One region of the Streptomyces sp. NBC_01515 genome, then DNA from elsewhere that is predicted to be linked to it. Evidence: predicted binding sites of a transcription regulator. Region 1 holds the regulator's gene; each other region holds the start of a gene.
The links. Region 1 encodes HrcA, which represses chaperone genes, less so after heat shock. Its sites were predicted from a motif close to TTNGCACTCNGNNNNNCNGAGTGCNAA; they were not measured.
Positions count from the first base shown of each region.

Region 1 (10,556 bases):
GGGCTACGGCGTCGCCGACGTCCTCGACCGCCTCAACCAGCTCCTCCTCGACGACGCCACCGAAGCCGCCGACGCGGCGGCCCACGCGATGGTGGCGGCGGGCGGCATGCCGGGCCCGGTCGGCGACGGCCCCCGCTTCCTCTCCCTCCTCTACGGCGAGCTGGTCCCCTTCGACGGCGGCGTCCGCTGCACCCTCGCCTCCGCCGGACACCCGCTGCCGCTGCTCCTCGGCCCGGACGGCAGCGTCGGCACGGCAGCCCGCCCGCAGACCCTCCTCGGGGTCATCGAGGACGTGACGTTCACCAGCGAGACCTTCGAACTCCGGCCCGGCGACAGCCTGTTGTGCGTCACGGACGGGGTGACCGAGCGGCGCTCCGGATCGGTCCAGTTCGACGACGGCGACGGCCTCGCGACCGCACTCACCGGGTGCGCGGGCCTGAACGCCGAGCTGATCGCGGAGCGCATCAAACGCCTCGTCCACGAGTTCGGCGACCGTCCCCCGGAGGACGACATGGCGCTGCTGGTCCTCCAGGCGGAATAGGCGGAGCAGCAAGCCGCACCGGTGCTGGACAATGGAGGACATGCCTTCCGCACTCCCCGACGGCGATCCCGTCCCCGACGACGGCGCCCTGCCCGCAGAGGCGCTCGCCGGATCGGCCGACCGCCCCCTCGGGTTCTATCTGCACGTCCCGTACTGCGCGACCCGCTGCGGCTACTGCGACTTCAACACCTACACGGCTACCGAGCTGCGCGGCACGGGCGGAGTGCTGGCCTCCCGCGACAACTACGCGGACACCCTGATCGACGAGGTCCGGCTGGCCCGCAAGGTCCTCGGCGACGACCCCCGCCCGGTCCGCACGGTCTTCGTCGGCGGCGGCACGCCCACGCTGCTCGCGGCGGCCGATCTCGTACGGATGCTGGGCGCGATCCGCGACGAGTTCGGCCTGGCCCCGGACGCGGAGATCACCACGGAGGCGAACCCGGAGTCGGTGGACCCCGCCTACCTCGCGGCTCTCCGGGACGGCGGCTTCAACCGCGTCTCCTTCGGCATGCAGAGCGCGAAACAGCACGTCCTGAAAGTCCTCGACCGCACCCACACCCCCGGCCGCCCCGAGGCCTGCGTCGCCGAGGCCCGCGCGGCCGGCTTCGACCACGTCAACCTCGACCTGATCTACGGCACCCCCGGCGAGACGGACGACGACTGGCGCGCCTCCCTCGACTCCGCCCTCGGCGCCGGCCCCGACCACATCAGCGCCTACGCCCTGATCGTCGAGGAGGGCACCCAGCTCGCCCGCCGCATCCGCCGCGGCGAGGTCCCCATGACGGACGACGACGTCCACGCCGACCGCTACCTCATCGCCGACGAGGTGATGTCGGCGGCCGGCTTCGACTGGTACGAGGTGTCCAACTGGGCAACGTCGAATTCCGGCCGTTGTCTCCACAACGAGCTGTACTGGCGAGGCGCCGACTGGTGGGGCGCGGGCCCCGGAGCGCACTCGCACGTGGGCGGCGTCCGCTGGTGGAATGTCAAGCACCCGGGGGCGTACGCGGGGGCGCTGGCGGCGGGCCGCTCCCCGGGCGCCGGCCGGGAGATCCTCTCGGCGGAGGACCGCCGGGTGGAACGCATCCTCCTGGAGCTACGGCTCCGCGAAGGCGCCCCCCTGGACCTGCTCCGGCCGGAGGGGCTCGCGGCTTCGCGCCGGGCGCTGGGGGACGGGCTGCTGGAGGCGGGGCCGTACGAGGAGGGGAGCGCCGTGCTCACGTTGCGGGGGCGGCTGCTGGCGGACGCGGTGGTGCGGGATCTGGTGGACTGATCACTCGGGGGAGTGAACCGGGGCGGGAGGCCGATCCGGTCGCTGATCCACTTTCCTGGGCTGCCGTTGTGAGCGACCGGCGAATCACCGAGTTCTTTGCGGAGTTCGAGCCCCCTGAGGGCGTGAGGGCCGAACTTCTCCGGGGGGAGATCGTGCTGACGGCCAGCCCAGACCTGGTACACAACGCGATCGTGGGGACGGTTAAGGACCAGATTCCCAGGCAGAGGTGGAGACGGCTTCAGACGCAGCGGGTGGCGATCCCCGAAGAGCCGAGTGAGCCGCAGCCGGACCTCGTGGTGATCGAGCGCGGTACCGGGCCCGATGACGGAAGGCTGATGCCCGCCGAGGCCGTCACACTGCTGGTCGAGGTCGTCTCCACCAACAGCGTCCATCGCGACTACAGCGTCAAGCGCTCGATCTACGCGGCGGCAAAGGTACCCGGGTACCTGATCATCGATCCGATCATGGCCCAGTGCGTCCTGTTCACCGAGCCGACGGGCACGGGCGAGAACGCGGACTACCGGTGCCGGCGGATCACCAAGTTCGGCGACCTCACACCGTTGGAACCCGTCGGTATCGAACTGGACACCGGCGAATTCGCCACCTACGAGAGCGTCACGCCTCACCGCTATCCGTGACGAAGTCGATCAACTCCTCCACCCGCCCCAGCAGTTCCGGCTCCAGATCCCGGTAAGACCCCACCTTGGCCAGAATCGCCTGCCACACCGCACCGGTGTTTTCCGGCCAACCCAGGGACCGGCACACCCCCGTCTTCCAGTCCTGACCGTGGGGGACGCGGGGCCACGCGGCGATGCCCACGGAGGACGGTTTCACGGCCTCCCAGATGTCGATGTACGGGTGGCCGACGACCAACGCGTGCTCGCTGGTGACCGACTGGGCGATGCGCCACTCCTTGGTGCCGGGGAGCAGATGGTCGACCAGGATGCCCAACCGCGCGTCCGGGCCGGGGGCGAACTCCGCGACGATGGACGGGAGGTCGTCGACGCCCTCCAGGTACTCGACGACCACGCCCTCGATGCGCAGGTCGTCGCCCCACACCCGCTCGACGAGTTCGGCGTCGTGCCGGCCCTCCACGTAGATCCGCCCGGCGCGGGCCACACGCGCGCGTGCACCCGGGACGGCCACCGAACCGGACGCCGTACGAGTGGGTCGTAGGGGACTTGATACGGGCTTCACCAGGGTGACCACCCGGCCCTCCAGGAGGAAGCCGCGCGGCTCCATCGGGAACACCCGGTGTTTGCCGAAGCGGTCCTCCAGGGTGACCGTGCCCGCCTCGCAGCGGATTACCGCGCCGCAGAAACCGGTGCCCGGCTCCTCGACCACCAGGCCCGCCTCCGCGGGGACCTCGGGGGCCGGCTTGGGCTTCTTCCACGGCGGGGTCAGGTCGGCGGAGTACTGGCGCATTCGGATGACGATAGGAGAACCGGGGCGACCACCGTCACGACACGCCGAAACGCGTTGCCAACGCGTCCCGTTGGGCCCGCACGAACCCCGCGTCCACCACCGCTCCGTGACCGGGCACGTACACCGCGTCCTCCCCGCCGAGTTCGAGGAGGCGGTCCAGGGCGGCCGGCCAGAGACCCGGAACGGCGTCCGGGCCCGCCTGGGGTTCGCCGGACTCCTCGACCAGGTCGCCGCAGAACACGACCGGCGGGTCGCCCGGCACCACGACCGCGAGATCGTGGGCGGTGTGTCCGCGCATCGCCACCAACTGGACCTCCGGACCGCCGTCCAGTTCGAGCAGTGTGGGGCCCCACACGGGTTCGCGGGGGCGTACGAGGATGTCCGTCGCGTTCTCCGCGGCCTCCGGGTCCAGCCCGTTGCGCACCGCGTCGGCCAGCAACTCCTCCCCACCGCTCTCGAACACCTCGTTCGCGCCCGCGGCCACGAAAACCGTCGCCCCGGCAAAGGCCGCCGCTCCGAAGACATGGTCGAAATGAGGGTGGGTGAGCGCGAGAAGCGGCACCCGGCGCCCGGCCAGCGCCTGCGCCTGTCCGCGCAACCGCGCGCCCTCCGCCAGGCTCGACCCCGCGTCGATCAGCAGCGCCGAGTCCCCGCCGATCACCAGCCCGACCGTGCAGTCCCAGCCAGGCAGCCGGCACCGGCCCACCCCGGCGGCCAGCCGCTCCCACCCCGCCTCTTCCCAAGTCACCGTCATACGGCGACGCTAACGGTGACGGCACTCGGGGCATGACATCGCAGGACCGGCCTTGCCCGGGGTGTACCTCACGGCCGTACACTGGGCCGGGGAACGCTGGCACTCACGCGCACAGAGTGCCAGGAAAGGGCAGCCCGGCAACAAAACGGCGACCAGAACTGGAGGTGTGCGCGATGCTCAGCGAACGCAGGCTTCAGGTGCTGCGCGCCATCGTCCAGGACTATGTCGGCACCGAGGAGCCGGTCGGGTCCAAGGCGCTCACCGAGCGGCACAGCCTCGGCGTCTCCCCGGCGACCGTGCGCAACGACATGGCGGCCCTGGAGGACGAGGGCTACATCGCGCAGCCGCACACCAGTGCCGGGCGCATCCCGACCGACAAGGGCTACCGGCTGTTCGTCGACAAGCTCGCCGGCGTCAAGCCGATGACCGGCCCCGAGCGCAAGGCGATCCAGAACTTCCTTGACGGTGCCGTGGACCTGGACGACGTCGTCGGCCGTACGGTACGGCTGCTCGCGCAGCTCACCCGGCAGGTCGCCGTCGTGCAGTACCCCTCGCTGACCCGCTCGACCGTCCGGCACGTGGAGCTGCTCTCGCTGGCCCCCGCGCGCGTGATGCTCGTGCTGATCACCGACACCGGGCGGGTCGAGCAGCGCATGGTCGACTGCCCGGCGCCGTTCGGCGAGGCCTCGCTCGCGGATCTGCGGGCGCGGCTCAACAGCCGGATCGCGGGGCGCCGCTTCGCGGATGTGCCGCTGCTCGTGCAGGACCTGCCGGAGGCCTTCGAGGCCGAGGACCGCGGCACAGTGGCGACGGTGCTCTCCACCCTCCTGGAGACCCTCGTCGAGGAGACCGAGGAGCGGCTGATGATCGGCGGCACCGCCAATCTCACCCGCTTCGGACATGACTTTCCCCTCACTATCCGCCCCATCCTGGAAGCCCTGGAGGAGCAGGTCGTCCTCCTCAAGTTGCTTGGTGAGGCGGGGGATTCGGGCATGACCGTACGGATCGGTCACGAGAACGCCTACGAGGGACTCAACTCCACTTCCGTGGTGTCGGTCGGCTACGGTTCGGGCGGCGAGGCAGTCGCCAAGCTCGGCGTGGTCGGACCGACCCGCATGGATTACCCGGGAACGATGGGAGCGGTACGCGCAGTGGCACGGTACGTCGGACAGATCCTGGCGGAGTCCTAAGTGGCCACGGACTACTACGCCGTTCTCGGCGTGCGTCGCGACGCGTCGCAGGATGAGATCAAGAAGGCCTTCCGTAGGCTCGCGCGCGAGCTGCACCCGGACGTGAATCCGGATCCGAAGACCCAGGAGCGCTTCAAGGAGATCAACGCCGCTTACGAGGTGCTCTCGGACCCGCAGAAGAAGCAGGTCTACGACCTCGGCGGCGACCCCCTCTCGCAGGCGGGCGGCGCGGGCGCGGGCTTCGGGGCCGGTGGCTTCGGGAACTTCTCGGACATCATGGACGCGTTCTTCGGCACGGCGTCGCAGCGCGGACCGCGCTCGCGCACCCGCCGCGGCCAGGACGCCATGATCCGGCTGGAGATCGAGCTGGACGAGGCGGCCTTCGGCACCACGAAGGACATCCAGGTCGACACGGCCGTCGTCTGCAACACCTGCAACGGCGAGGGCGCGGCCCCCGGCACCTCCGCGCAGACCTGTGACATGTGTCGCGGTCGCGGTGAGGTCTCGCAGGTGACCCGGTCCTTCCTGGGCCAGGTCATGACGTCCCGCCCCTGCCCCCAGTGCCAGGGCTTCGGCACGGTCGTGCCGACGCCGTGCCCCGAGTGCGCCGGCGACGGCCGCGTCCGCTCGCGGCGCACCCTCACGGTCAAGATCCCGGCGGGTGTGGACAACGGCACGCGGATCCAGCTCGCGGGCGAGGGCGAGGTCGGCCCCGGCGGCGGCCCCGCCGGTGACCTGTACGTCGAGATCCACGAGCTGCCGCACGCGATGTTCCAGCGCCGCGGCGACGACCTGCACTGCACGGTCACGCTCCCCATGACAGCCGCGTCCCTCGGCACGAAGGTGCCGTTGGAGACGCTGGACGGCATGGAGGAGGTCGACATCCGCCCGGGCACCCAGTCCGGCCAGTCGATCCCGCTGCACACCCGCGGCATCACACATCTGCGCGGCGGCGGCCGGGGCGACCTCATCGTGCACGTCGAGGTCACCACCCCGACCAAGCTGGACGTGGAGCAGGAACGGCTGCTCCGCGAACTGGCGAAACTGCGCGGCGAGGAGCGCCCCACGGGGACGTTCCAGCCGGGGCAGCAGGGGCTGTTCTCGCGCCTCAAGGACGCTTTCAACGGTCGCTGAGAGGGTCCGGGGGCTTCCGCCCCCGGACCCTCTCTTCATTCCGAACAGGCTCGTTCCCCATCGCCGAACCGGCTGAAAGTACTGGCATGTGCCAGCGCCAAGGCCGGATTCGGACTTGTTCGGAGGACGTGACAACATGCCGTCATGTCCTCCGCACTGACCGATCTCTTCCCTCATCCGATCGTGCAGGCCCCGATGGCGGGCGGTGTCTCCGTCCCGCGCCTCGCGGCCGCCGTGGCCGAGGCCGGCGGGCTGGGATTCCTCGCCGCCGGGTACAAAACGGCCGACGGCATGTACCAGGAGATCAAGCAGCTGCGGAGCCTGACGGCCCGCCCCTTCGGCGTGAACCTCTTCATGCCGCAGCCGGAGTACGCGGACAAGGCCGCGGTCGACGTCTACGCCCACCAGCTGGCCGGCGAGGCCACCTGGTACGACACGGAACTCGGCGACCCGGACAGCGGCCGTGAGGACGGTTACGACGCCAAGCTGTCCGTCCTGCTCGACAACCCGGTGCCGGTGGCCTCCTTCCACTTCGGCATCCCCACCCCGGAGATACTCGACTCGCTGCGCCGGGCCGGCACCTTCACCCTCGTCACCGTCACCACCGTCGAGGAGGCCCTCGCCGTGGAGCGGGCCGGTGCCGACGCGGTGATCGCGCAGGGCGTCGAGGCCGGCGGCCACCAGGGCACCCACCGCGACCTCCCGGAGAACGACGGCGCCGGCATCGGCCTGCTCTCCCTGGTCGCCCAGATCCGCGAGACCGTGAGCCTTCCGATCGTCGCCGCGGGCGGTCTGATGCGCGGCAGCCAGATCGCCGCGGCCCTCGCGGCGGGCGCGAGCGCGGCCCAGCTCGGCACGGCGTTCCTCGCCACCTCCGAGTCCGGCGCGAACGCCCTGCACAAGCAGGCGCTCACCAACCCCCTGTTCACGCGCACCGAGTTGACCCGCGCGTTCTCCGGCCGCCCGGCCCGCGGCCTGGTCAACCGCTTCATGCGCGAGCACGGCCCGTACGCCCCCGCCGCGTACCCGGAGATCCACCACCTGACCTCCCCGCTCCGCAAGCAGGCCGCCGCGTCCGGCGACCCGCAGGGCATGGCCCTGTGGGCCGGACAGGGCCACCGCATGGCCCGCGAGCTGCCCGCCGGCCAGCTGGTCGAGGTACTCGTCGCCGAACTGGCCTCCGCCCGGACAGCGTTGTCGGCCGGGGGCGAGCTGCGATGACCGCGCCGGTGTTCGTCGTCGAGTCCCTCCAGGGTGTGGGCCCCGGCTCCGTCGCCGAGGTGGCCGGCCCCGAGGGACGGCACGCCGTCTCCGTACGGCGGCTGCAGACCGGTGAGGATGTCGTGCTCACGGACGGACAGGGTCGGGGCGCCTCCGGTGTGGTCCTCAGGGTCGAGGGCAAGGACCGCCTGATCGTCGAACTCCACGCATTCCCCGTCGAGTTGGAGCCCACGCCCCGCATCACCGTCGTCCAGGCACTCCCCAAGGGCGACCGCGGCGAGCTGGCCGTGGAGACGATGACCGAGACCGGCGTCGACGCGATCGTCCCCTGGGCGGCCTCCCGTTGCATCACGCAGTGGAAGGGCGACCGGGGTCTCAAAGCCCTCGCCAAGTGGCGGGCCACCGCACGCGAGGCCGGCAAGCAGTCCCGCCGGCTGCGCTTCCCGGAGGTCGCGGACGCGGCAACGAGCAAGCAGGTTGCGGCACTTCTGGCCAAAGCCGACTTCGCCGCCGTCCTCCACGAGGACCGCGACTACGGCAGCGAGCCCCTGGCCACCGCCGAACTCCCCGCCGAGGGCGAGATCGTGCTGGTCGTGGGCCCCGAAGGAGGCGTCTCCCCCGAGGAGTTGGCCCTCTTCGAGGACGCGGGGGCGAAGGCCTGCCGGCTCGGGCGTAGCGTGCTGCGTACATCGACGGCCGGGACCGCGGCGACCGCCCTGCTCCTGGGCCGTACCGGACGCTGGTCCTGAACCAGGGGGGATCGCCGTGGAACTCGCCCAAGTACGGCTGCTCGTCACCGACTTCGCCGCCTGCTACCGCTTCTACGCCGAAGTCCTCGGCCTGAAGCCCCAGTCGGGGGCGGCCGAGGGACCGTACGAGAAGTTCAGCCCCGCGATCGGGTCCGCCGGGATCGCCCTTCAGGACCGCGCGATGATGGCCCAAGTCCTGGGTGAACTGGGGGACTTGGCGACCGGACACCGCTCGCTGGTCGTCCTGCGCGTCGACGACCTGGACGGGTACTGCGGGCAGATCACCGCCCGGGGTGCGGAGCTGCTGCACGGGCCCGCGCCGATGACGGACCGGATGCGGGTCGCCCATCTCAAGGACCCCGAGGGCAATGTGGTGGAGCTTCAGGAGTGGCTGCTGCTGCGCGGCTGAGGCCGTCCGCCGGGGAACTGCGCCCCCGGCGCGCGGGTGGCCGTATGCGCTCTTCCGCGCGCGCTCCGACGGTGACAGGCTGCCGCCCATGAGGGTGTTGAGACGGAACCTGCTCCGGCCGCGCGGGCGGCGGGTGGCCGCTGTGGCGGGGCTCGCGGTGGTGACCGTGGGCGGGGCCGTCGCGTGCCAGCCCGGTGATCTCAGCTCGGCGACCGTCGCGTACACCACCGACAAGACGGCGACCGCGGAGCTCAAGCGGGACCATGTCAGCGTGCGCTGGCTGACCTGCACGGGCAACTACGGCAGCAACAACAAGGCCTACACGCCCGGGAAGACGCCCTCGCCGACCGAGACCACGGTCGTCAGCGTCGACTGCCAGGGGCAGACGAGCGACAACCGGGACATCACCGTCACCGGCAAGGTCACCCGGGCCGTCGACGGCGCGTGTGTGCGCGGCGACCTGGTCGCCAAGGTGGCAGGCAAGCAGGTCTTCCACGTCACCGGGCTCGGTGACTGCAACGCGGCGACGCCGTCGTCCGTGAACAACCCGAACCCGACGCTGACCTACGGCCCGGGGCCGACCGTCACGGTCACCAAGACGATCTGGTGCAAGGGCGACCCGACCTGCTGGCCCGTCGAGGGCAAGTGATCCAAAGGGCTGTCGGCGGATGGCACCGATGCATAACCTGATCAGGTGACTCAGCCCTCAGCGTCCGCAGCCCAGGCCTATCTCCGCTTCCCGCACCTGCACGGCGAGTTGGTCGCCTTCACCGCCGAGGACGACGTGTGGCTGGCGTCCCTCGACAGCGGCGGCCGGGCCTGGCGGGTCAGCGCGGAGAACGTGCCGGTGACCCACCCCCGCATCTCGCCCGACGGCGCCACCGTCGCCTGGACCTCCGCCCGCGACGGCGCCCCCGAGGTGCACACCGCCCCGGTCGACGGCGGCCCCGCCAGGCGCCTGACGTACTGGGGCAGTTCACGCACCCAGGTGCGCGGCTGGACCGCCGACGGCGAGGTCCTCGTGACCAGCGCCCACGGCCAGGCCAACCTCCGCCGCAGCTGGGCCCGTTCGGTCCCGCTGGACGGCGGACCGGCGACGATCCTCCCGTACGGCTGGGTCGGCGACGTCGCCCGCGGTGAGACGGCCACGGTCCTCCTCTCCGCCCCCATGGGCCGCGAGGCCGCCTGGTGGAAGCGCTACCGGGGCGGCACGGCGGGCAAGTTGTGGATCGACCGTGACGGCGACGGTGAATTCACGCGCCTGCACGAGGAGTTGGACGGCAACATCGAGTACCCGGTGTGGGCGGGGGAGCGGATCGCGTTCCTCTCCGACCATGAGGGCACCGGCGCTCTGTACTCCTCCCTCGCGGACGGCTCCGACCTCCGCCGGCACACCCCGCTCGACGGCTTCTACGCGCGGCACGCGTCCGGTGACGGCACCCGGATCGTCTACTCCTCCGCCGGTGAACTCTGGCTCCTGGACGACCTGGACGGTGCCGAACCGCGCCGCCTCGACATCCGGCTCGGCGGCCAGCGCATCGACCAGCAGCCGTTCCCGGTGCCCGCGGCCCGCTGGTTCGGCTCCGCGTCCCCCGACCACACCGCGCGCGGCAGCGCGGTCGCCGTGCGCGGCGCCGTCCACTGGGTCACCCACCGCTCCGGCCCGGCCCGCGCGCTCGCCGCCACCCCCGGCGTCCGCGCCCGGCTGCCCCGCACCTTCCGCGCCGACGGCGAGGAGTGGGTGGTGTGGGTGACGGACGCCGAGGGCGACGACGCCCTGGAGTTCGCCCCCGCCACCGGCCTCGCCCCCGGCGCCACCCCGCGCAGAATCGCCGCCGGACAGCTCGGCCGCGTCCTCGC
Region 1 covers NZ_CP109416.1:4,190,593-4,201,148, reverse strand. Annotated here, with positions in the region: gene OG407_RS18615 (SpoIIE family protein phosphatase) at 1-541, shown strand, start outside; gene hemW (radical SAM family heme chaperone HemW) at 582-1,814, shown strand; gene OG407_RS18605 (Uma2 family endonuclease) at 1,883-2,452, shown strand; gene OG407_RS18600 (DUF3097 domain-containing protein) at 2,430-3,239, opposite strand; gene OG407_RS18595 (MBL fold metallo-hydrolase) at 3,274-3,993, opposite strand; gene hrcA (heat-inducible transcriptional repressor HrcA) at 4,167-5,183, shown strand; gene dnaJ (molecular chaperone DnaJ) at 5,184-6,317, shown strand; gene OG407_RS18580 (nitronate monooxygenase) at 6,462-7,538, shown strand; gene OG407_RS18575 (16S rRNA (uracil(1498)-N(3))-methyltransferase) at 7,535-8,287, shown strand; gene OG407_RS18570 (VOC family protein) at 8,304-8,696, shown strand; gene OG407_RS18565 (hypothetical protein) at 8,785-9,345, shown strand; gene OG407_RS18560 (S41 family peptidase) at 9,391-10,556, shown strand, end outside.

Region 2 (10,556 bases), 2.6 Mb from region 1:
TTGTGCAGATAGCCGCGGGCGCCGGCCGCGACCGCGAGGGCCACGCCGTCCAGGTCTTCGGCGACGGTGAGCATGATGATGCGTGCGCCCGGGTCGGCGGACAGCAGCCGCCGCACGGTCTCGACACCGCCGAGTCCGGGCATGCGTACGTCCATCAGGATGAGGTCCGAACGGTCGGCACCCCAGCGGCGGAGGACTTCCTCGCCGTTGGCCGCCGTCGTCACGCGCTCGACACCGGGCACGGTCGCGACCGCGCGGCGGAGCGCCTCTCGGGCAAGCGGGGAGTCGTCACAGACGAGGACGGATGTCATGGCCGCCCTCCGCAACTGATGCGCGTCACCTTGAGCCTCCAGGCTGGTACGAAATCGTCACCTGTGCGGTCGACCGTCTCGGACGCCTGCCCGAGCACTTGTGTTTTCAACCGCCTCGCACTCTCAACGACGGTCACTCGAAAGAGTTACGGGGCCGTGTGCCATCTTCGGCACTCTACGTGAGGGTGCGGACACGGTGGAGGCGTGCGCGGCCGACCCACAAGCTTTCATCACAACCGGTGCCCCATTCAGCCCTATTTCTTCCCTTTTACTGGTGTCTGAGGCTAGATTCGCAATGAGTCATATTTTCATCTCCTTAGATCGTAGTTGTACGGTCGTGGACACCGTATCCGCCCATAACGGCTACAAGGGGTCACGCAATGGCAGATTTCTCCCGCCTTCCCGGACCGAACGCGGACCTGTGGGACTGGCAGCTCCTGGCTGCCTGCCGAGGGGTCGACAGCTCGCTCTTCTTTCATCCCGAGGGCGAGCGCGGTGCGGCACGAAGCGCTCGTGAGAACTCGGCCAAAGAGGTCTGCATGAGGTGCCCGGTCCGCGCACAGTGCGCGGCACACGCGCTGGCGGTGCGCGAGCCGTACGGCGTCTGGGGCGGCCTGACCGAGGACGAGCGCGAAGAGCTCATGGGGCGTGCCCGCAACCGGCTGGTGTCGGCTTCGGCCGCCGGGGACATGGCTTCGAACAACTGAAGGAACGTTTCTCCAACTAGCCTTCCACCAGGGGCACGCCCAGCTCTCCTCCAGGGGTACGCGCACGCGTGCCCCGCTATTTTTCGCGAGCCTGTTTGTCGCGAGCCTGTCTGTCGCGGGCCTGTTTGTCGCGGGCCTGTTTGTCGCGGGCCGCCCGCGCCAGCTGGTCGAGGGTCGCCGCCACCGCCGGTACCCGCGCCAGGTCGGGCAGGGTCAGCGCGACGATCTCCCGCCGCACCGCCGGTTCCAGCGTCACCGTCCGCGCGCCCCTGGGCCGTACGGACTCGATGGCGAGCTGGGGCAGGACGGCGACGCCCAGGCCCGCGCTCACCAGGCCGACGACCGCCGGATAGTCGTCGGTCGCGAAGTCGATGCGCGGGGTGAAGCCGGCGGCCTCGCACACCTCGACCAACTGGCCCCGGCAGCGCGGGCAACCGGCGATCCAGGGGTCGTCGGCGAGTTCGCCGATGGCGACCGACCGCACGCGCGCGTGCCGGTGCTTTTCCGGGACCAGGGCGACCAGGCGGTCGCTGAGCAGCGGTCGTACCACCAGGTCGGACCAGTCCTCGGCGCCCGCCGCCGCCTCGTAGCGGAAGGCGAGGGCGATGTCGCAGTCGCCCTCCCGGAGGAGGTCGACGGAGTTCGGCGGCTCGGCCTCCTCCAGGGAGACGCGGGTGCCGGGGTGCGCGGCGCGCAGGGCGGCGAGGGCGGTGGGGACGAGCGTCGAGCTGCCGCTGGGGAAGGAGACCAGGCGGACCCGGCCGGCGCGCAGGCCCGCGATCGCGGCGACCTCCTCCTCGGCCGCCGTCAGACCGGCGAGGATGCCGGCGCCGTGCCGGACCAGCGCCTCGCCCGCCTGGGTCAGCCGCATCTCGCGGCCGGTGCGGATCAGCAGCGGGGTGCCGACCGAGGTCTCCAGGGCCTTCATCTGCTGGCTGACCGCGGGCTGGGTGCAGCCCAGTTCACGCCCGGCCGCCGAGAAGGAGCCGGTGGCGGCGACGGCACGCAGCACACGGAGATGTCGGGCCTCGATCACGCCCCGAGCATAAGTGCTTCTTTGCTACGCCGACGAATAATGCGCCGCGCCTTTGGGGGGCTCTCGTCTACCGTGCCGTCATGAAGCTTCTCTCGCTGAATCTGGGCCGGGCCACGGCCGTGCCGTACACGGACCAGCCCGAGGGCGTGACCGGCATCGACAAGCGGCCGACCGACGCGCCGGTGCGGGTGAGCGCGCCCGGACCCAAGGGCGTCGCCGGGAGCGGGCTCGCCGGGGACGCGGTGTGTCACCGGCGCCACCACGGGGGCGACGACCAGGCGGTGTACGCGGTCGCGCGCGAGGATCTCGACGACTGGGAGCGGGAGTTGGGGCGCCCGCTGGCCAGCGGTTCCTTCGGGGAGAACCTGACGACCCTGGGGCTCGACGTGTCCGGGGCGCGGATCGGCGAGCGCTGGCGGATCGGTCCCGAGGTGGTCCTTGAGGTCACCTGCGGGCGGATCCCGTGCCGTACCTTCCAGGACCATCTGGGCGAACGCGGGTGGGTGAAACGGTTCACCGTGAAGGGTGCGCCGGGGGCCTATCTGCGGGTGATCGAACCCGGTGAGATCCGCGCGGGCGATCCGATCGAGATCGTGCACCGGCCCGATCACGACGTGACGGTGGCCCTGCAGTTCCGGGCGGTGACGACCGAGCGGGAGCTGCTGCCGCGGCTGCTTCCGGCGGGCGAGGCGCTGCATCCGGAGTCCCTCGCGCAGGCCCGGAAATATGTCGCGGAGCAGCCGGGCTGACCAGCCGTCACGGCCTGTTCGACACGTTGTTCGACACGTGTTCGTCACGGATCGGGAGGGCCTGTGCAGAGATCGGACCGGCTTGCTCCGGGTCACTAATCTTGCGCCATGACAACGGCATTGATTACGGGATCGACCGCGGGGATCGGTGCCGCGTTCGCGCGGCGGCTCGCGGCGGACGGACACAACCTCGTGCTGGTGGCGCGGAACACCGCGCGGCTCGGGGAGCAGGCGACCGAACTGCACGACCGGCACGGCATCGAGGCGGAGGTGCTGACCGCCGACCTCGCCACGGACAAGGGCATCGACACGGTGGCCGCCCGCCTCGCCGACCGCAAGAACCCCGTCGACCTGCTGGTCAACAACGCGGGCTTCGGCAACAAGGGCCACTACCTCGACGTACCCATGGCCGACGAGCTGAAGATGCTCAAGGTGCACTGCGAGGCGGTGCTGCGGCTGACCAGCGCGGCGACCGAGGCGATGCGGGAGCGCGGGCGCGGCGGGGTCGTCAACGTGGCGTCGGTGGCGGCCTTCGTACCGCGCGGGACGTACGGCGCGTCGAAGGCGTGGGTCGTGCAGTTCACGCAGGGCGCGGCCAAGGACCTGGCGGGTACGGGCGTACGGCTGATGGCGCTGGCGCCCGGGTTCGTGCGGACCGAGTTCCACGAGCGGGCCGGGATGGGCACGGACAACATCCCGAACTGGATGTGGCTGGACGCGGACAAGCTGGTCGCGGCGGCGCTCGCGGATCTGGCGCGCGGCAAGTCGCTGTCGATCCCGGACCCGCGCTACAAGGCGCTGATGGGTCTGGTGAAGGTCACTCCGCAGGCGGTGCTGGGCGGAATCACCTCGAAGACCGGGCGGAAGTACGGCCCGCAGTGACGGCGGCCGCCCCGGCGGGGGCGGGCTCGGTGACGAGGATTCCGGTGGAACGCGAAGGCCCGGCGCCCCCTGAGGGGTGCCGGGCCTTCGACGTACACGTCCTACGGGTTCACCGACTCGCGTCAGTGGGAGTGGCCGTGGCTGTGACCACCGGCGGCCGGCTCCTCCTCTTCCTTCTTCTCGACGACCAGGGTCTCGGTCGTGAGGAGGAGGGAGGCGATGGAGGCGGCGTTCTCCAGGGCGGAGCGGGTGACCTTGACCGGGTCGATGACGCCGGCCTTGACCAGGTCGCCGTACTCGCCGGTCGCGGCGTTGAAGCCCTGGCCGGGCTCCAGGTCGGCGACCTTGGCGGTGATGACGTAGCCCTCAAGGCCCGCGTTCTCGGCGATCCAGCGCAGCGGCTCGACGACCGCGCGGCGGACGACGGCGACACCGGTGGCCTCGTCGCCGGTCTTGTCGAGGTTGCCCTCAAGGACCTTGGCGGCGTGCACCAGAGCGGAGCCACCACCGGAGACGATGCCCTCCTCGACCGCGGCGCGGGTCGCGGAGATGGCGTCCTCCAGACGGTGCTTCTTCTCCTTCAGCTCCACCTCGGTGGCGGCGCCGACCTTGATCACGCACACGCCGCCGGCCAGCTTCGCGAGGCGCTCCTGGAGCTTCTCGCGGTCCCAGTCGGAGTCCGTGTTCTCGATCTCGGCCTTGATCTGGTTGACGCGGCCCGCGACCTCGGAGGAGTCGCCGGCACCGTCGACGACGGTCGTGTCGTCCTTGGTGACCGTCACGCGGCGGGCGGAGCCCAGCACGTCCAGGCCGACCTGGTCGAGCTTGAGGCCGACCTCCTCGGCGATGACCTGGGCACCGGTGAGGGTGGCGAGGTCGCCGAGCATCGCCTTGCGGCGGTCGCCGAAGCCGGGGGCCTTGACCGCGACCGCGTTGAACGTGCCGCGGATCTTGTTCACGACCAGGGTCGACAGGGCCTCGCCCTCGACGTCCTCGGCGATGATCAGCAGCGGCTTGGAGGCGTTGGCCTGGATGACCTTCTCCAGCAGCGGCAGCAGGTCCTGGATGGAGCTGATCTTGCCCTGGTGGATCAGGATGTACGGGTCCTCGAGGACCGCTTCCATGCGCTCCTGGTCCGTCACGAAGTACGGCGACAGGTAGCCCTTGTCGAAGGCCATGCCCTCGGTGAAGTCCAGCTCCAGACCGAAGGTGTTGGACTCCTCGACGGTGATGACACCGTCCTTGCCGACCTTGTCCATCGCCTCGGCGATGAGCTCGCCGACCTGGCTGTCCTGCGCGGACAGACCGGCCACGGCGGCGATGTCGGCCTTGTCCTCGATCGGCCGCGCGGTGGCGAGCAGCTCGTCGGAGACGGCCTTGACGGCGGCGTCGATGCCCTTCTTCAGGGCGGCCGGGGAGGCACCCGCGGCGACGTTGCGCAGGCCCTCGCGGACGAGCGCCTGGGCGAGCACGGTGGCGGTGGTGGTGCCGTCGCCCGCGATGTCGTTGGTCTTGGTCGCCACCTCCTTCACCAGCTGGGCACCGAGGTTCTCGTACGGGTCGTCGAGCTCGACCTCGCGGGCGATGGTGACGCCGTCGTTGGTGATGGTGGGGGCGCCGAACTTCTTGTCGATGACGACGTTGCGGCCCTTGGGGCCGATCGTCACCTTGACCGTGTCGGCAAGCTTGTTGACGCCGCGCTCGAGGGCGCGACGGGCGTCCTCGTCGAACTTCAGGATCTTCGCCATGGGAGCGGTTCAGCCCTCTCGGAAAACGTGGGTGAAACGAACTACGCCCCTGACGCCCGGCTTCATAAGGTCGCGGGGGCCAGGGGCGCAGCTCACTGCAAAACTGGGTGAATTACTTCTCGATGATCGCGAGCACGTCGCGAGCCGAGAGGACGAGGTACTCCTCGCCGCTGTACTTCACTTCGGTACCGCCGTACTTGCTGTACAGCACGATGTCGCCGGTCTTCACGTCGAGCGGAAGACGCTCGCCGTTCTCGAAGCGGCCCGGGCCCACGGCCAGGACGACGCCCTCCTGGGGCTTCTCCTTGGCCGTGTCCGGGATGACCAGGCCAGAGGCCGTGGTCTGCTCGGCGTCGAGCGGCTGGACCACAATGCGGTCCTCAAGCGGCTTGATGGCAACCTTGGAGCTGGTGGTCGTCACGATCCGACCTCCCCCTTCGGAGATCTCACGGGGTTAACTGTCTGAGGTGGCGACCAGGTGGATCCGTCGTCGCGGGTGCCGGACCTGCCCGTCGCTATTGGCACTCTCCAGGGGGGAGTGCCAGGTCTGAGACTATGACTGCGATTAGCACTCGGTCAAGCGGAGTGCCAATGCCCGCGGCGCTTGACCGGAATTCCGAGGTCACCCTGAGCCGCGTGGCGGGCCTGTGCTGGACGTCGCGGACGGTGCTGGAGAGGTACAACATCCGTCCGTGTGCGAAGGCGCCGGCCTACAGGTAGTCCTCCAGACGCCCCACCGTCAGCCCCCGCCCCTGGATGCCCCGCAGCAGCCTGGCCGTGCTGTCGGCCGGGCCCACGCGGACGATGTCGCCGGGGGCGAGGTGATGGTCCCCGCGGGCGTAGGTCAGGGTTCCGGTCGTCGTGGAGGCGCGCCAGAGGACCAGGGCGGAGACTCCGCAGTCGGCCGCGGCACGGCGGGTCGTCGTGTCGTACGTGCCGTAAGGGGGCCGGAGCAGCCGGGAGTCGGGCCGGGGCCGGTGGCCGCAGATCTCGCTGCGCTGGGTGGCGTAGGGCTGGCCGGCGAAGTGGCCGGGGCGCGGTGCGGCGGGGAACACCGTGACCGGGAGCCGTAGTTCGCGGACCAGGTCGGCGAACCTCGGGTCCCGTCGCGTGTCCGCGCCCGTGCCCTGGGCGTCGTAGGTCAGGAAGACGACCCTGTCGTGGGTGCGGACGTGGTCCACGACGGGTGGCAGGCCCGGGCCCGCCGAGCGGGCGGCGGGCCGGAGGGAGGGCTTGGGGGCGGGTGCCAGCGGGGCCGTCAAACCCCAGTGGCGGTACGGCTGTTCGCGGGACGGGCCGTGCGGGTGGACGCGTTGGGCGGCCTTCTTGCCGAGCCGTTCGATGGGGTCGACGGACTGGGCGCAACCGGTGAGGAGCAGCAGAGCGGCCGCCGACGCGACGGCCACCGGTACCCGCAGACGGCCCGCCCGCCTCACAGGTAGTCCTCCAGGCGGGCCACCGCGTAGCCCTCGGCCGTGACCTTGCCCAGGAAGCGGCGCATGTCGTCGACCATCGTGCCCTTCCAGTCCTCGCGGCCCCGGAAGTGCGTCAGGACGATGTCGCCGGGGTGCAGGGACCGGTCGTCCTCGCGGTACTCCCAGTGGTCGACGAACACCTCCTCGTCCCAGATCGGGGCGTACTTGATGCCGCAGGACTTCGCGGCGACGAGGGTGTCGTGGTTGTAGTTCCCGTACGGCGGCCGGAAGAGGGTCGGGGCCTTGCCGAACTGCTTCTTCATGATGTCCTGCATCCCGCAGATCTCGCGCTTCTGCTCGGCGTAGGACAGGCCCGGCAGGTACGGGTGCGTGAGGGTGTGGTTGTTGATGGTGTGGCCCTCGGCCTGCATCTTCCGGAAGTAGCCGTAGTCGTCCTTCACCAGGTAGTTGCTGAGGAAGGCCGTGTACGGGATCTTCAGGTCGCTCATCATCCGCAGGAACGCGGGGTCCTTGTTCTCGCCGTCGTCGATCGTGAGGAAGACGATCTTCTGCTTCGTGGGGATCGTCGTGAAGACCGGCGGGAGGTTCAACTCCTCCTGGTCGTCCACCTCGAAGCCCTTGCGCGCGGTGATCTCCGGCTTGTGCGCGGGCGCCGGCGGCGCCGCGAGCGGCACCTTCGCCAGCCCCCAGCGCCTGGCCGCGGCAACCCGCGCGGCGTACGCGGCGCGCAGCTTGGTCGCGTAGGAGTCCAACGCGCGGGCCGGGGGCGCGTGCAGCGGCTGCGCGCCCTGCGCCGGGTGCACGGCCGCGCCCGAGCCGGGCTGCCCGCACCCGGAGACGAGAGCGGCGAGCGCGAGGGCGGCGAGCGCGCCACGGGCGCCTCCCGTCATCCGACCCCGGTTGCCGCGGTCGCCCCGGGTTCCCCGGTCCCCTCGGTCCTCCCGGTCCCCGCGCGCCCGATTGATGTCATTTTGTACGACTACTCGCATGGGGTCGGATCTTTTCAGCCCCCGGCCCCGATCCCGCGCCGACACCGCCACCGGAGACACACCGTCCACCGACTGGCCCACAATGTCCCGGTGAACGACCCCACTGACCCGGTGACCGACCCCGTACTCGCCTTCGCCGCCCTGCTCACCCCCGAGGGCCGCGCCCTCCTCGACGAGGTCCGCGGCACCGACCCGGCCAAGGAACTCGCCGTCGCCACCCGCCTGCGCCGCGACCACCCCGCCGACCTCGTCTCGGCGGCCCTCGGCCAGGCCCGGCTGCGCCAACGCGCGGCAGCGGCGAAATTCACGCCCGAGGACGCCGACCGGATGTTCTTCACCCCGAACGGCTTCGAGCAGTCCACCCGGACAAGCGTCGCCGCCTACCGCGCCGCCCGCCTCCTGGACCTCGGCGTGACCTCCGTCGCCGACCTCTGCTGCGGAATCGGCGGCGACGCGATCGCGCTGGCGCGGGCGGGGGTGCGCGTCCTGGCCGTGGACCGCGATCCGCTGACGGTGGCCGTGGCACGGGCCAACGCGGAGGCACTCGGCCTCGCCGACCTGATCGAGGTGCGCGAGGCGGATGTCACCGACGTCGACACGTCCGCGTACGACGCCGTGTTCGTCGACCCCGCACGGCGCGGCGGCCGCGGCCGCATCTTCGACCCCGAGGCGTACTCGCCCCCGTTGTCCTGGGCCATCGGCGCCGCTACGACGGCCCCGCTCGCCGCACTGAAGATCGCCCCCGGGGTACCGCACGAGGCGATCCCGGCGGCGGCCGAGGCGGAGTGGATCTCGGACGGGGGCGACGTGAAGGAGGCGGTGCTGTGGTTCGGGACGGGGGTGCGGCCGGGGGCAGTACGGGCAACTCTCCTGCCGGGTCCGCGAGTTCTGCACGGACGCGGGCTTCCCGACCCTGAAGTCCGCTCCGTGGGGCGGTACTTGTACGAACCCGACGGCGCCGTCATCCGCGCCCACCTCGTCGCCGAGGTCGCGGAGGAGGTCGGGGGCGGACTCATCGACGAGACCATCGCGTATGTGACAGCGGATGAGCTACGGCCGACCGCCTATGCCTCCGCCTACGAGATCACCGATCAACTCCCCTTCGGCGTCAAGAAGTTGAAGGCGCTACTGCGGGAGCGCGAGGTGGGCGTCCTCACCGTGAAGAAGCGGGGGTCGGCCGTCGAACCGGAGGAACTGCGGCGGAAGGTGAAGCCCCAGGGGCCCAACTCCGCGACGGTGTTCCTCACTCGGGTGGCGGGGGCGCCGGCGATGCTGATCGGGCGGCCTGCCTAGGACGCCTCTGGGTCGCCTCATCCACCCGGCGCAGCAGCAGTTGGCGTTCGCGTTCGTTGCGGGCGAGGGAGGCGGCCCGGGTGAACTCCTCCTTCGCCTCCGTCGTACGGCCGAGGCGGAGCAGCAGGTCGCCGCGGACGCTCGGCAGCAAGTGGTAGTCGCGCAGGGCGGGTTCGGAGGCGAGGGTGTCGACGATCTCCAACGCCGGGGCCGGGCCCTCGGCCATCGAGACAGCCACCGCGCGGTTCAACTCGACGACCGGGGAAGGGGATCGGGCGGCGAGGAGGGCGTACAGGGTGGCGATCGTCTGCCAGTCGGTCTCGGCGTAGGTGTACGCGTGGGCGTGGCAGGCGGCGATGGCGGCCTGGAGGGCGTAGGGGCCGGGGGCGCCCGTCGCCACGGCGTCCGCGCGGCCGAGGGCGGTGATGCCGCGGGCGATGAGGAGGCGGTTCCAGCGGCGGCGGTTCTGGTCCTTGAGGAGGACGGGGTCGCCGTTCGGGGCGGTGCGGGCGGCCGAGCGGGAGGCCTGGAACTCCAACAGGGAGGCCAGGGCGTGCACTTCGGGTTCCTTCGGCATCAGGCCGGAGAGGAGGCGGGCCAGCCGGAGGGCGTCCTCGCAGAGGCTGGGGCGGAGCCAGTCGTCGCCGGCCGTCGCCGCGTAACCCTCGTTGAAGATCAGGTAGATGACGTCCAGGACCGAGCCCAGGCGGGCCTCGCGGTCGGGGCCGTAGGGGACCTCGAAGGCGACGTTCCTGGTGGCCAGGGTGCGTTTGGCGCGGACGATGCGCTGGGCGATCGTCGGCTCGGGGGCGAGGAAGGCGCGGGCGATCTCGGGCGTGGTCAGGCCGCCGAGGAGGCGCAGGGTGAGGGCGGTGCGGGCCTCCGGGGACAGGACCGGGTGGCAGGTGGTGAAGACGAGGCGCAGGAGGTCGTCGTCGATGTCGTCGGGGGCCGGGGGTTCCTCGGGCGGGGCCGTCGTCTCCAGGGTGCGGCCGATCTCCTGGAGCTTGCGGGCGTAGTTCTCCCGGCGCCGGATCAGGTCGACGGCGCGGTGCCTGGCCGTCGCCATGAGCCAGGCGCCCGGGTTGTCGGGCACGCCGTCCCTCGGCCACTGCTCCAGCGCGGCGACGAGCGCGTCCTGCGCGAGTTCCTCGGCGATGCCGACGTCGCGGACCAGGCGGGCGACGGCGGCGATGATGCGCGGGGACTCGATGCGGAAGACGGTCTCGATGATGCTGTGCGGGTCCGTGGCGTCGCCGCGAGCGTTCGTGGCGGTGGCACGCGGGTCTGCGGTGGGTTGTGATTCCGGAGTCACAACCCACCATGCAACACCCCCGGCGGCCTCAGACCAAGGAAGACCGGCAGGACGAGCAGTGCCAAGGAAGGCTCAGCCCTCCGCGATCTC
Region 2 covers NZ_CP109416.1:6,820,168-6,830,723, reverse strand. Annotated here, with positions in the region: gene OG407_RS31125 (response regulator transcription factor) at 1-311, opposite strand, end outside; gene OG407_RS31120 (WhiB family transcriptional regulator) at 692-1,018, shown strand; gene OG407_RS31115 (LysR family transcriptional regulator) at 1,095-2,054, opposite strand; gene OG407_RS31110 (MOSC domain-containing protein) at 2,135-2,803, shown strand; gene OG407_RS31105 (SDR family NAD(P)-dependent oxidoreductase) at 2,912-3,685, shown strand; gene groL (chaperonin GroEL) at 3,808-5,433, opposite strand; gene groES (co-chaperone GroES) at 5,546-5,854, opposite strand; gene OG407_RS31090 (hypothetical protein) at 6,144-6,869, opposite strand; gene OG407_RS31085 (polysaccharide deacetylase family protein) at 6,866-7,759, opposite strand; gene OG407_RS31080 (THUMP-like domain-containing protein) at 7,949-9,151, shown strand; gene OG407_RS31075 (RNA polymerase sigma factor) at 9,102-10,466, opposite strand; gene OG407_RS31070 (YciI family protein) at 10,539-10,556, opposite strand, start outside.
Region 2: groES (co-chaperone GroES) is a predicted target of HrcA. The motif match lies at 5,999-6,025, and genes of this name have one in related genera.

Region 3 (10,556 bases), 2.3 Mb from region 1:
GAACTTCGTACGGGCGACCGCGTCACCGCCGTAGGCGTCCGTACGGCGGTTGGTGCCCGCGTACAGGAACTGGTCGAGGAGATAGCCGTGCGCGCCGTGGAGTTCGACGCCGTCGAAGCCGATCCGCTCAGCGGCAGCCGCCGCCTCGGCGAACGCGCCGATGACGTCGTCCAGGTCCCGCTGCGTCATGGCCGTACCGGTGACCTCGTCGCTGCCGATCCGCAGCCCGGAGGGGCCGACGGCGGGCGCGTCCGCGTACGGCGGCTGGCCCTGTTCGCGGACCATGCCGATGTGCCAGAGCTGCGGCACGATCGTGCCGCCCGCCGCGTGCACGCCCTCGGCGACCTTCGCCCAGCCCGCGAGCTGCTCCGTGCCGTGGAAGCGCGGGATGTCGTCGCTCTGCCCGGCGGACTCGTGGCCGACGTACGTGCCCTCGGTGACGATGAGGCCCACGCCCGCGGCGGCGCGGCGGGCGTAGTAACCGACCACGTCCTCACCGGGGATGCCGCCCGGCGAGAACTGCCGGGTCATCGGCGCCATCACGATCCGGTTCGGGACGGTCAGGCCGTTGAGGGTGATCGGACGGCCGAGGATGTCGGCCGCTCGGGAGGCGGGGGCGGTCGTAGACACGTGTGGGGGCTCCTCGGGACACCAGGCACCGGATATCGGGTACCAGCCGGTATGTGCGTATGCATTGATCATGCGTCAACGACAACCGTCCGGCCAAGACCTTCATTCCGGCCGTCCCGCACCGCGGCCTGTGATCCCGGACACCTGTGACTCCGAACACCGTGACCCCGGACATGCCCGAGGGCGGTACCCCCTGTCGGAACAGGAAGTACCGCCCTCGGTAAGACCGTTGATCAACCCGAAGGGGTCGATCAGAAGTCCATGTCACCGCCCGGCATGCCGCCACCGGCACCCGCGCCGGCACCGGCCTTCTCGGGCTTGTCGGCGATGACCGCCTCGGTGGTGAGGAAGAGCGCGGCGATGGACGCGGCGTTCTGCAGGGCAGAGCGCGTGACCTTCGCCGGGTCGATGATGCCCTCGGCGATCATGTCCACGTACTCACCGGTGGCGGCGTTGAGGCCGTGACCGATGGGCAGGTTGCGGACCTTCTCGACGACGACTCCGCCTTCGAGGCCACCGTTGACGGCGATCTGCTTCAGCGGGGCCTCAAGGGCCAGCTTCACGATCGCGGCACCCGTGGCCTCGTCACCTTCGAGCTCAAGCTTCTCGAAGACGTGGCCCGCCTGGATGAGCGCGACGCCGCCACCGGCGACGATGCCCTCCTCGACGGCCGCCTTCGCGTTGCGAACGGCGTCCTCGATGCGGTGCTTGCGCTCCTTGAGCTCGACCTCGGTGGCCGCGCCAGCCTTGATGACGGCGACGCCACCCGCGAGCTTGGCGAGGCGCTCCTGGAGCTTCTCGCGGTCGTAGTCCGAGTCGCTGTTCTCGATCTCGGCGCGGATCTGGTTGACGCGACCGGCAACCTGGTCCGCCGAGCCCGAGCCGTCGACGATCGTCGTCTCGTCCTTGGTGATGACGACCTTGCGGGCGCGGCCGAGGAGGTCCACGGTCGCGTTCTCCAGCTTGAGGCCGACCTCCTCGGAGATGACCTCGCCGCCCGTGAGGATGGCGATGTCGCCGAGCATGGCCTTGCGACGGTCACCGAAGCCCGGAGCCTTGACGGCGACGGACTTGAAGGTGCCGCGGATCTTGTTGACGACCAGCGTGGACAGGGCCTCGCCCTCGACGTCCTCGGCGATGATCAGCAGCGGCTTGCCCGACTGCATGACCTTCTCCAGGAGCGGGAGCAGGTCCTTGACGTTGGCGATCTTCGAGTTGGCGATCAGGATGTAGGGGTCGTCGAGGACGGCCTCCATACGCTCCATGTCGGTGGCGAAGTACGCCGAGATGTAGCCCTTGTCGAAGCGCATACCCTCGGTGAGCTCCAGCTCCAGACCGAAGGTCTGGGACTCCTCGACGGTGATGACGCCTTCCTTGCCGACCTTGTCCATCGCCTCGGCGATGAGCTCGCCGATCTGGGTGTCGGCGGCGGAGATGGAGGCCGTAGAAGCGATCTGCTCCTTGGTCTCCACGTCCTTGGCCTGCTCCAGCAGGGCACCGGAGACGGCCTCGACGGCCTTCTCGATACCGCGCTTGAGGGCCATCGGGTTGGCGCCCGCGGCTACGTTGCGCAGGCCTTCCTTGACGAGAGCCTGGGCGAGCACGGTCGCGGTGGTCGTACCGTCGCCGGCGACGTCGTCCGTCTTCTTGGCGACTTCCTTGACCAGCTCGGCGCCGATCTTCTCGTACGGGTCCTCCAGCTCGATCTCCTTGGCGATGGAGACACCATCGTTGGTGATCGTGGGGGCTCCCCACTTCTTCTCAAGGACGACGTTGCGGCCCTTGGGGCCGAGGGTGACCTTGACGGCGTCGGCGAGCTGGTTCATACCGCGCTCAAGGCCTCGCCGCGCCTCCTCGTCGAACGCGATGATCTTGGCCATGTGAAGTGGTCCTCCCGGACTGGGGTGGATTGCTCCGGACCGCGCTGGCGCCCGCGACGGACGGCTCGCCTGCCCCGTGGCTCCTTGCGCCACCTGGCCTGCGGGCCTCACCGACCCGATCCTTCGTTATCACTCTCACCTTCAGAGTGCTAACGCCAATGATTAGCACTCGGCATGGTCGAGTGCAAGCGGCTCCCAGGTTCTGGCGCCTTCTCCTCACGGGCGCGCGCGAGGGAAACACCAGGCACACGGGCCCTCCGGGCATGCCGAAGGGCCCGTACCCCAGGAGGTGACCCCCCAGGAGTACGAGCCCTTCGGTGAGGAACGAAGAACGTCGCTGCTGTTCGTCGGCGCGTGCTTCAGGTGGTCGCGAGCCGGACCATGTCCGCCTGCGGCCCCTTCTGACCCTGCGAGATCTCGAAATCGACCCGCTGACCCTCTTCCAGGGTGCGGTAGCCGTCCATCTGAATCGCGCTGTAGTGGACGAAAACATCCGCACCACCGTCGACCGCGATGAAGCCGTACCCCTTCTCCGCGTTGAACCATTTGACGGTGCCCTGAGCCATGCCTAACTCCCCTATTACTGGCCCTTGCACGGACCCGCACTTCGCGGATCCGGGTCAGACCTCACCCCCCACAGGATTGGGGGCGTGCGCCGGAACGCGTCGACCGCGGCCGAATGTATCCGTCCAACTGCCGTCTGCAACAGGTCAATCCGACGAGAATTCCGGGCAGGACCGGTCGGGAATATACGGAGAATTCGTCCGACTTCAGGGCAAGTCGGGCCCGATAAAGGGAACATAAGGCGCAAAATGAATGCACACTTTGGCTACTTCTCATCGCACGCGGAGCGGGTACTCATATGCGTCCGGCATGCGGAGTGGAGCGGGTTCCCCAACTGTACCCCGCTCAACCCTACAGAATTGCCCCCTCCGCTTCTCTCACGGAGGGGGCAATTCGATGAACTCTTGGTAATCGGCGTTACCGAGGGTAATTTCCGGGGACCTCCGGGCCCCCGCTCAGCCGCCGGCGACAGCCGGAATGATCGAGACGCCGACCCCGTCCGGAGTGGCCGTCTCCAGCCCCTGCTCGAACCGCACATCGTCATCATTCACGTACACGTTGACGAACCGCCGCAACTTGCCCTCATCGTCCAGGACGCGAGCGGAGATCCCGGTGTGGTTCTTCTCCAGATCGCTGATGACCTCGGCGAGGGTCGTGCCCTCGGCGGTGACTTCGGCCTGCCCGCCGGTGTACGTGCGCAGGATGGTGGGGATACGGACGGAAACGCTCATGCTCAAGACCTCCGGTCAGGTACGGCTTTTGTCTTTTAGGGGCGCGGGGAACTGCGCGACCAGCCCCCACCGGCCCGCAGACGAACAACGACGCTACGACGCGAGCCCAGCTTCCCTGAACGACTCAAGGCTCGGCCGAATCGTCGCGGTCAGCCCGGTACCGGCAACCGCATCCAGCGTCTTCAGACCATCCCCGGTGTTGAGTACCACCGTGGTCAGCGTGGGATCCAGCAACCCGTTCTCGATCAGCTTCTTCGCCACACCGACGGTCACCCCACCCGCGGTCTCCGCAAAGATCCCCTCGGTCCGCGCCAGCAACTTGATCGCGTCGACGACCTGCTCATCGTTGACGTCCTCCACCGCCCCACCCGTACGCCGGGCGATGTCGAGGACATACGGCCCGTCCGCCGGGTTCCCGATGGCGAGCGACTTGGCGATCGTGTTCGGCTTCTGCGGCCTTACGACGTCATGCCCCGCTTTGTAGGCGACGGAGACCGGCGAACACCCTTCCGCCTGCGCCCCGAAGATCTTGTACGGCTTGTCCTCGACGAGCCCGAGCTTGATCAGCTCCTGCAGCCCCTTGTCGATCTTCGTGAGCTGCGACCCGGAGGCGATGGGAACCACGAGCTGGTCCGGAAGCTGCCAACCGAGCTGCTCGCAGATCTCGTAGGCGAGGGTCTTGGAGCCCTCCGCGTAGTACGGCCGGAGGTTGACGTTGACGAACCCCCAGCCCTCGCCCGCCGGGTCACCGATCAGCTCGGAGCAGAAACGGTTCACGTCGTCGTAGTTGCCCTCGATGCCGACGAGCTCGCCGCCGTAGATCGCGGCCATGACGATCTTGCCCTGCTCCAGGTCGTGCGGGATGAACACGCAGGAACGGAAGCCGGCCCGGGCGGCGGCGGCGCCGACGGCGCCCGCGAGGTTGCCGGTGGAGGAGCAGGAGAGGGTGGTGAAGTCGAAGGCGCGGGCCGCTTCGATGGCCTGCGCCACGACCCGGTCCTTGAAGGAGTGCGTCGGGTTGCCGGAGTCGTCCTTGACGAACAACTTGCCCGCGTCGACGCCCAGTTCGCGGGCGAGGTTGTCGGCCTGGACGAGCTTGGTCCAGCCGGGGTTGATGTTCGGCTTGTCGGCCACGTCGGCGGGGACGGGCAGCAGGGGCGCGTAACGCCAGATGTTCGCGGGGCCCGCTTCGATCTGCTTGCGGAGCTCTTCGGTGTCGTAGGCCGAGAAGTCGTAGGCGATCTCCAGCGGGCCGAAACACTCCTCGCAGGCGAAGAGCGGACCGAGCGGGACGCGGTGGCCGCACTCGCGGCAGGACAGCGCGACGGCGGGGCCGAGATCGACGCTGTTCACGGGGTTCGTGGTGCTTGCAACAGTCTGCGCAGCCATGGAGGCGAGGCCCTTTCCTCATCTTCCTCACGACGCATTTCGCCATGAGACGGATTTGGCACCTTCCCGAGCCGGGAGCCTCGCCACATCAACGTGACAAGACCGGCTGGAGGGTTGCCGGGGCTTCAACGGGCCGTATCCCTCTGCCCCTCTGGATGAGCGGTGTTCAGTTGTGTATGCGGTTGTGTCACTTGCGTGAGCGTTGACGGCCCCCGACATGCGATGGTCATCAGCGTTGTTCAAGACTGTAACCGAAGGCCAGGACAGTTGAGTGAGCCGTCCGAACCGCGAGACGGATCACCTACACAGGGTGATCGCCTCTCGCCGAGAGAACGCAGAGGAGCCGCGCAACGTGCTGAAAGAAGTCGAGCACTGGCTGAGCACCCGCTCCTGGTCCATGACCGACCGGCCGCTCCACAAGATCCTGGCCGCGAAGCACCGCACGGGCCAGTCGGTCTCCGTCGTGCTGCCCGCGCTCAACGAGGAAGCGACGGTCGGCGACATCGTCGCGATCATCCGTCACGACCTCATGCAGCAGGTCCCGCTCGTCGACGAGATCGTCGTCGTCGACTCCGGGTCCACCGACCGCACCTCCGAGGTGGCCGCCGCGGCGGGCGCCCGGGTCGTGCACCGGGACGACATCCTGCCCCGCATCCCCGCCGTGCCCGGCAAGGGCGAGGTGCTGTGGCGCTCGCTGCTGGTCACCAGCGGCGACATCGTCGCCTTCATCGACGCGGACCTGAAGGAGTTCTCCTCCGACTTCGTCACCGGGATCGTGGGCCCGCTGCTCACCGACCCCGGCGTCGACCTCGTCAAGGCGATGTACGACCGCCCGCTCGGCGGCGCGGCCGGCCAGGGCGGACGCGTCACCGAGCTGATGGCCCGCCCGCTGCTGAACATGCACTGGCCGCAGCTGGCCGGTTTCGTGCAGCCGCTCGGCGGCGAGTACGCGGCCCGCCGCTCGCTGCTGGAGCAACTGCCGTTCCCGGTCGGGTACGGCGTCGAGCTGGGCATGCTCGTCGACGCGCTGCACCTGGTGGGGCTGGACGCTCTCGCCCAGGTCGACGTGGGCGTGCGCAAGCACCGCCACCAGGACGGTCAGGCCCTGGGGCGGATGGCCGCGCAGATCTACCGCACGGCTCAGCTGAGGCTGGCCCGAGGGCATCTGATCCGGCCGTCGCTCACCCAGTTCGAGCGGGGTCCGGACGGCTTCGAGCCGCGCACGTACTCCGTGGACACGGAGGAACGGCCGCCGATGGCGGACATCACCGAGTACCAGTCACGCAAGGTCGCATAACCGCACAGTTACAGGCGCTCACGGACGGTCGTATACGGACTCATACAGTCCGCCGACGGCCGTCCGTACGTTTGAGCGTTTCCGGGCCGGGCTAGGTTGTGGCGTATGGCTTCCACGGCTTCTACGGCTTCCACGCCCCCTCGCGGTGCTGCTCAGGTGCTCGTCGCGTCCAACCGCGGCCCGGTCTCGTACGAGGTGGGCGACGACGGTTCGCTGCGCGCCAGGCGGGGTGGCGGCGGGCTGGTGTCCGGGCTGTCGGCGATCGGCCCGGACGCGGGTGCGCTGTGGGTGTGCTCGGCGCTGTCCGACGGCGACCGCGAGGCCGTACGGCGCGGGGTGGGCGAGGACGGCGTACGGATGCTGGACATCCCGGCGGACGTGCACGCCGACGCGTACAACGGCATCGCCAACTCCGTGCTCTGGTTCGTCCACCACATGCTGTACCAGACCCCGCTGGAGCCGGTCTTCGACGCGGAGTTCCGGCGCCAGTGGGCGTCGTACGAGACGTACAACCGGGCGTTCGCGGAGGCGTTGGCCCAGGAGGCGGCGGAGGGTGCCGTCGCGATCGTGCAGGACTACCACCTGTGCCTGGTCCCGGGGATGCTGCGGGAGTTGAGGCCGGACCTGCGCATCGGCCACTTCTCGCACACGCCGTGGGCGCCGGTGGACTACTTCCGGATGCTGCCGGACGACATCCGGGAGCAACTGCTGACGGGCATGCTCGGCGCGGACCGCCTCGGCTTCCTCACCCACCGCTGGGCGGACGCGTTCGCGGCCTGTTGTACGGAGTTCACCGGGGGCGTCGGTGACAGCCTGATCGGTGTCCACGGCCTCGGCGCCGACGCCGACTTCCTGCGCGCCCGCTCGCACGAGCCGGACGTGGAGGAGCGGATCGTGGCCCTCCGCGAGGAGATCGGCGAGGGGCGCAGGACGATCGTCCGTGTCGACCGCACCGAACTGTCCAAGAACATCGTGCGCGGACTCCTGGCGTACCGCCAACTCCTCGACGACCACCCGGAGTTGCTGGAACAGGTCGTCCACGTGGCGTTCGCCTACCCCTCGCGGCAGGACCTCGCCGTCTACCGCGACTACACCGCCGAGGTGCAGCGGGTGGCGGACGAGATCAACTCCCGCTACGGCACGCCCGGTTGGACCCCGGTGGTCCTCCACGTCAAGGACGACTTCGCCCGCTCCCTGGCCGCGTACCGTCTCGCCGACGTCGCCCTGGTGAACCCCATCCGCGACGGCATGAACCTCGTCGCCAAGGAGGTCCCCGTCGTCTCCGACGAGAGCTGCGTCCTGGTCCTCTCCCGGGAGGCGGGCGCCTACGAGGAGTTGGGCGAGGACGCGATCCCGGTCAACCCGTACGACGTGATCGGCACGGCCGCCGCGCTCCACGAGGCGTTGACCATGCCGGCCGGGGAACGAGCCGAGCGCACGAAGAGGTTGGCGGCGGCGGCTACGGCCCTGCCCCCGGCCCAGTGGTTCCTGGAACAGCTGAACGCGCTCAAGGGCTGAGCGCCGGAGCACCCTCTCCGAAGAAATGTGACACTTGCCCCGCCCAGTGTCACATTTCTTCGGAACAGCCCCTGCCCGGTCCCGCTCAGCCCAGTTGGGCCGCGATCGCCGCCAGCAGTCCTACGACCCCCACCGGGCCGTCCACCACCAGGTCCGCCCGGTCCGAGAGTTCCGTGACCTCTGAGCTACCGCTGCACACCAGCAGACCCGGAACGCCGTCGGAGCGGAGCTTCTCCACCGCCGCGAACGCGGGGAGGTCACCCAGGTCGTCGCCGGCGTAGAGGACCGACTCGGCGCCGGTCTCGCGGAGGTAGTCGAGGAGCGCTACGCCCTTGTCCATGCCCGGCGGGCGCAACTCCAGGACCATGCGGCCGGGTTCGACGATCAGGCCGTGGCGGGTGGCGAGGTCGGTGAGGGGGGCGCGGAGGGCCTCGTAGGCCGCCTGGGGGTCGGTCGCCCGGCGGGTGTGGACCGCCAGCGCGCGGCCCTTCTCCTCGATCCACGTGCCCTGCCAGGCGCCGATCCCGTCCAGGAAGCCCGGGAGTTCGGCGCGGACCGCCGCGACCCCGGGGTGCGGGGCGGGGGCGCTGACCGTGCTGCTCACCGCGTCCCAGCGTTCCGTGCCGTAGTGGCCCAGCACGACCAGGTGTTCCAGGCCCGGCACGCCCGCGAAGCCGCCGTTGCGGACCGCCACACCGGCCGGGCGGCCGGTGATCACGGCCACGGACGCCACCTTCGGGGCGAGTGCGGCCAGCGCCGGCACCGCGCCCGGGTGGGCCCGCGCCTGCTCGGGATCCGGCACGATCGGGGCGAGTGTGCCGTCGAAGTCGAGCCCGATCACCGCGGAGGCCGGTTTGGCGAGGATCGCCTCCAGAGCCTCGCGCCCGGCGCGGGTGGCGGGGGTCGGCAGTGCGTGCAGGGGATCGGTGGAGTCCTGAGGGCTGCCCATGTCGACGACCCTATCCGGGCGGGCCCGGGACCCACACCTGCTGCTACCTCTCCGCCCGCCTCGTCTCACGGACCCGTCTCAGCCTGTTCACCGTCACCGGGTCGTGGGCCAGGGCCCGCTCGTCGTCCAGCAGGGCGTTGAGCAGCTGGTAGTAGCGCACGGGGGCCAGGCCCAGCTCCTCGCGGATCGCGCGCTCCTTCACGCCGGGGCCGGGGAAGCCGCGGCGCTCCAGCGCGAGGATGTCCTGTTCCCTCCGGTTCAGCGAGGGAAGCCGCGAGGGCCGGTCCTTGTCCATGCCTGCACCGTAAACCCCGCCACTGACAACGGCCCCGGACGCCGCTCGACCGCTACTTCCCGCTCTCCGCCAGCGACGCCGACGCCTGCAACTGCCCCAGCACCGCGCCCGGACTGCCGTTCGCGGCCACCGCCTGCCCTATCCGCTTCTTGATGTCCGCGCTGACCGTGGCCCAGGAGGTGTTGCCCACCGGGTAGAGCGTGGACAGCGGGAGTTCCTCCAGGAAGGGCCGTAGAGCCTTGTCCTGCCGGGACTCCTGCATCGCCTCGGACGCGGAGTTGGTCACCGGCAGGAGGTCGTACTCGCGGGAGAAGGCGAGGACGTTCTTCTCGCTGTAGACGAAGTCGAGGAAGTCGCCGATCTGCTCGCGGTGGCCGTTCTGCTTGAACGCGGCCATCCAGTCGGCGACGCCCATCGTGGTCTTGGCCTTGCCGTTGCGGCCGGGCATCGCGACCGTGCCGAACTTGACGCCCTTCTTGGCGGCCTGCTGCATGAGGGTGGGGTGCCCGTTGAGCATGCCGACGTCACCGTCGGCGAAGGCGGCGAACGCGTCCGCGCGGTTGAGCTGGGCGGGCGCGACGGGACCGGTCAGGCCCTTGGCGACCAGGTTGTCGCGCAGCCAGCTGAAGGTGGAGACGTTCTGCGTCGAGTCGAGGGTGTACGTGCCGATGTCGTCGGTGTAGCCACCGCCCCCGCCGAGCAGCCACTGCATCGTCTCGGCCTGCGCCTCCTCGGACCCGAGCGGCAGCGCGAACGGGTACTTCACGCCCTTCTCCTTCAACGCCTCCGCGTCGGCGGCCAGTTCGCTCCAGTCCTTCGGCGGGGTGAGCCCGGCCTCGGTGAAGAGGGTCTTGTTGTAGAAGAGGACGCGCGTAGACGCGGCGAACGGCATGCCGTACTGGATGTGGTTCACCTGCCCCGCGTCCAGCAGCGGCTCCAGGAAATCGGCCTCCACGGGGATGGAGAGCAGGTCGGCCGTGGAGTACAGCCTGCCCGCGTCGGCGTAGTCCGCGTACGCGCCGATCTGCGCCATGTCGGGCGCCTTGCCGGCGGCGACCATCTCCTTGACCTTGCGGTCGACGTCGTTCCAGGAGTAGACGCTGACCTCGACCTTGACGTCCGGGTGCTTCGCCTCGTACGCCTTGACGAGTCCGTCCCAGTATTTCCGCGAACTGTTGGACGCGGAATCGCCGTAGTCGGCGGCGACGAGCCGCAGAGTGACCTCACCGGAATCCCCGCCGAGGCCACAGCCCCCGAGGACCGCCGTCAAGCCCAGTGCGGAGGTCACCGCGATCATTCCTGT
Region 3 covers NZ_CP109416.1:6,440,983-6,451,538, reverse strand. Annotated here, with positions in the region: gene OG407_RS29185 (NADH:flavin oxidoreductase) at 1-630, opposite strand, end outside; gene groL (chaperonin GroEL) at 882-2,510, opposite strand; gene OG407_RS29175 (cold-shock protein) at 2,870-3,076, opposite strand; gene OG407_RS29170 (MoaD/ThiS family protein) at 3,530-3,805, opposite strand; gene thrC (threonine synthase) at 3,899-5,194, opposite strand; SAM riboswitch class I at 5,210-5,356, opposite strand; gene OG407_RS29160 (glucosyl-3-phosphoglycerate synthase) at 5,547-6,491, shown strand; gene OG407_RS29155 (trehalose-6-phosphate synthase) at 6,597-8,009, shown strand; gene otsB (trehalose-phosphatase) at 8,095-8,958, opposite strand; gene OG407_RS29145 (DUF3263 domain-containing protein) at 9,002-9,253, opposite strand; gene OG407_RS29140 (extracellular solute-binding protein) at 9,306-10,550, opposite strand.
Region 3: groL (chaperonin GroEL) is a predicted target of HrcA. The motif match lies at 2,673-2,699, and genes of this name have one in related genera.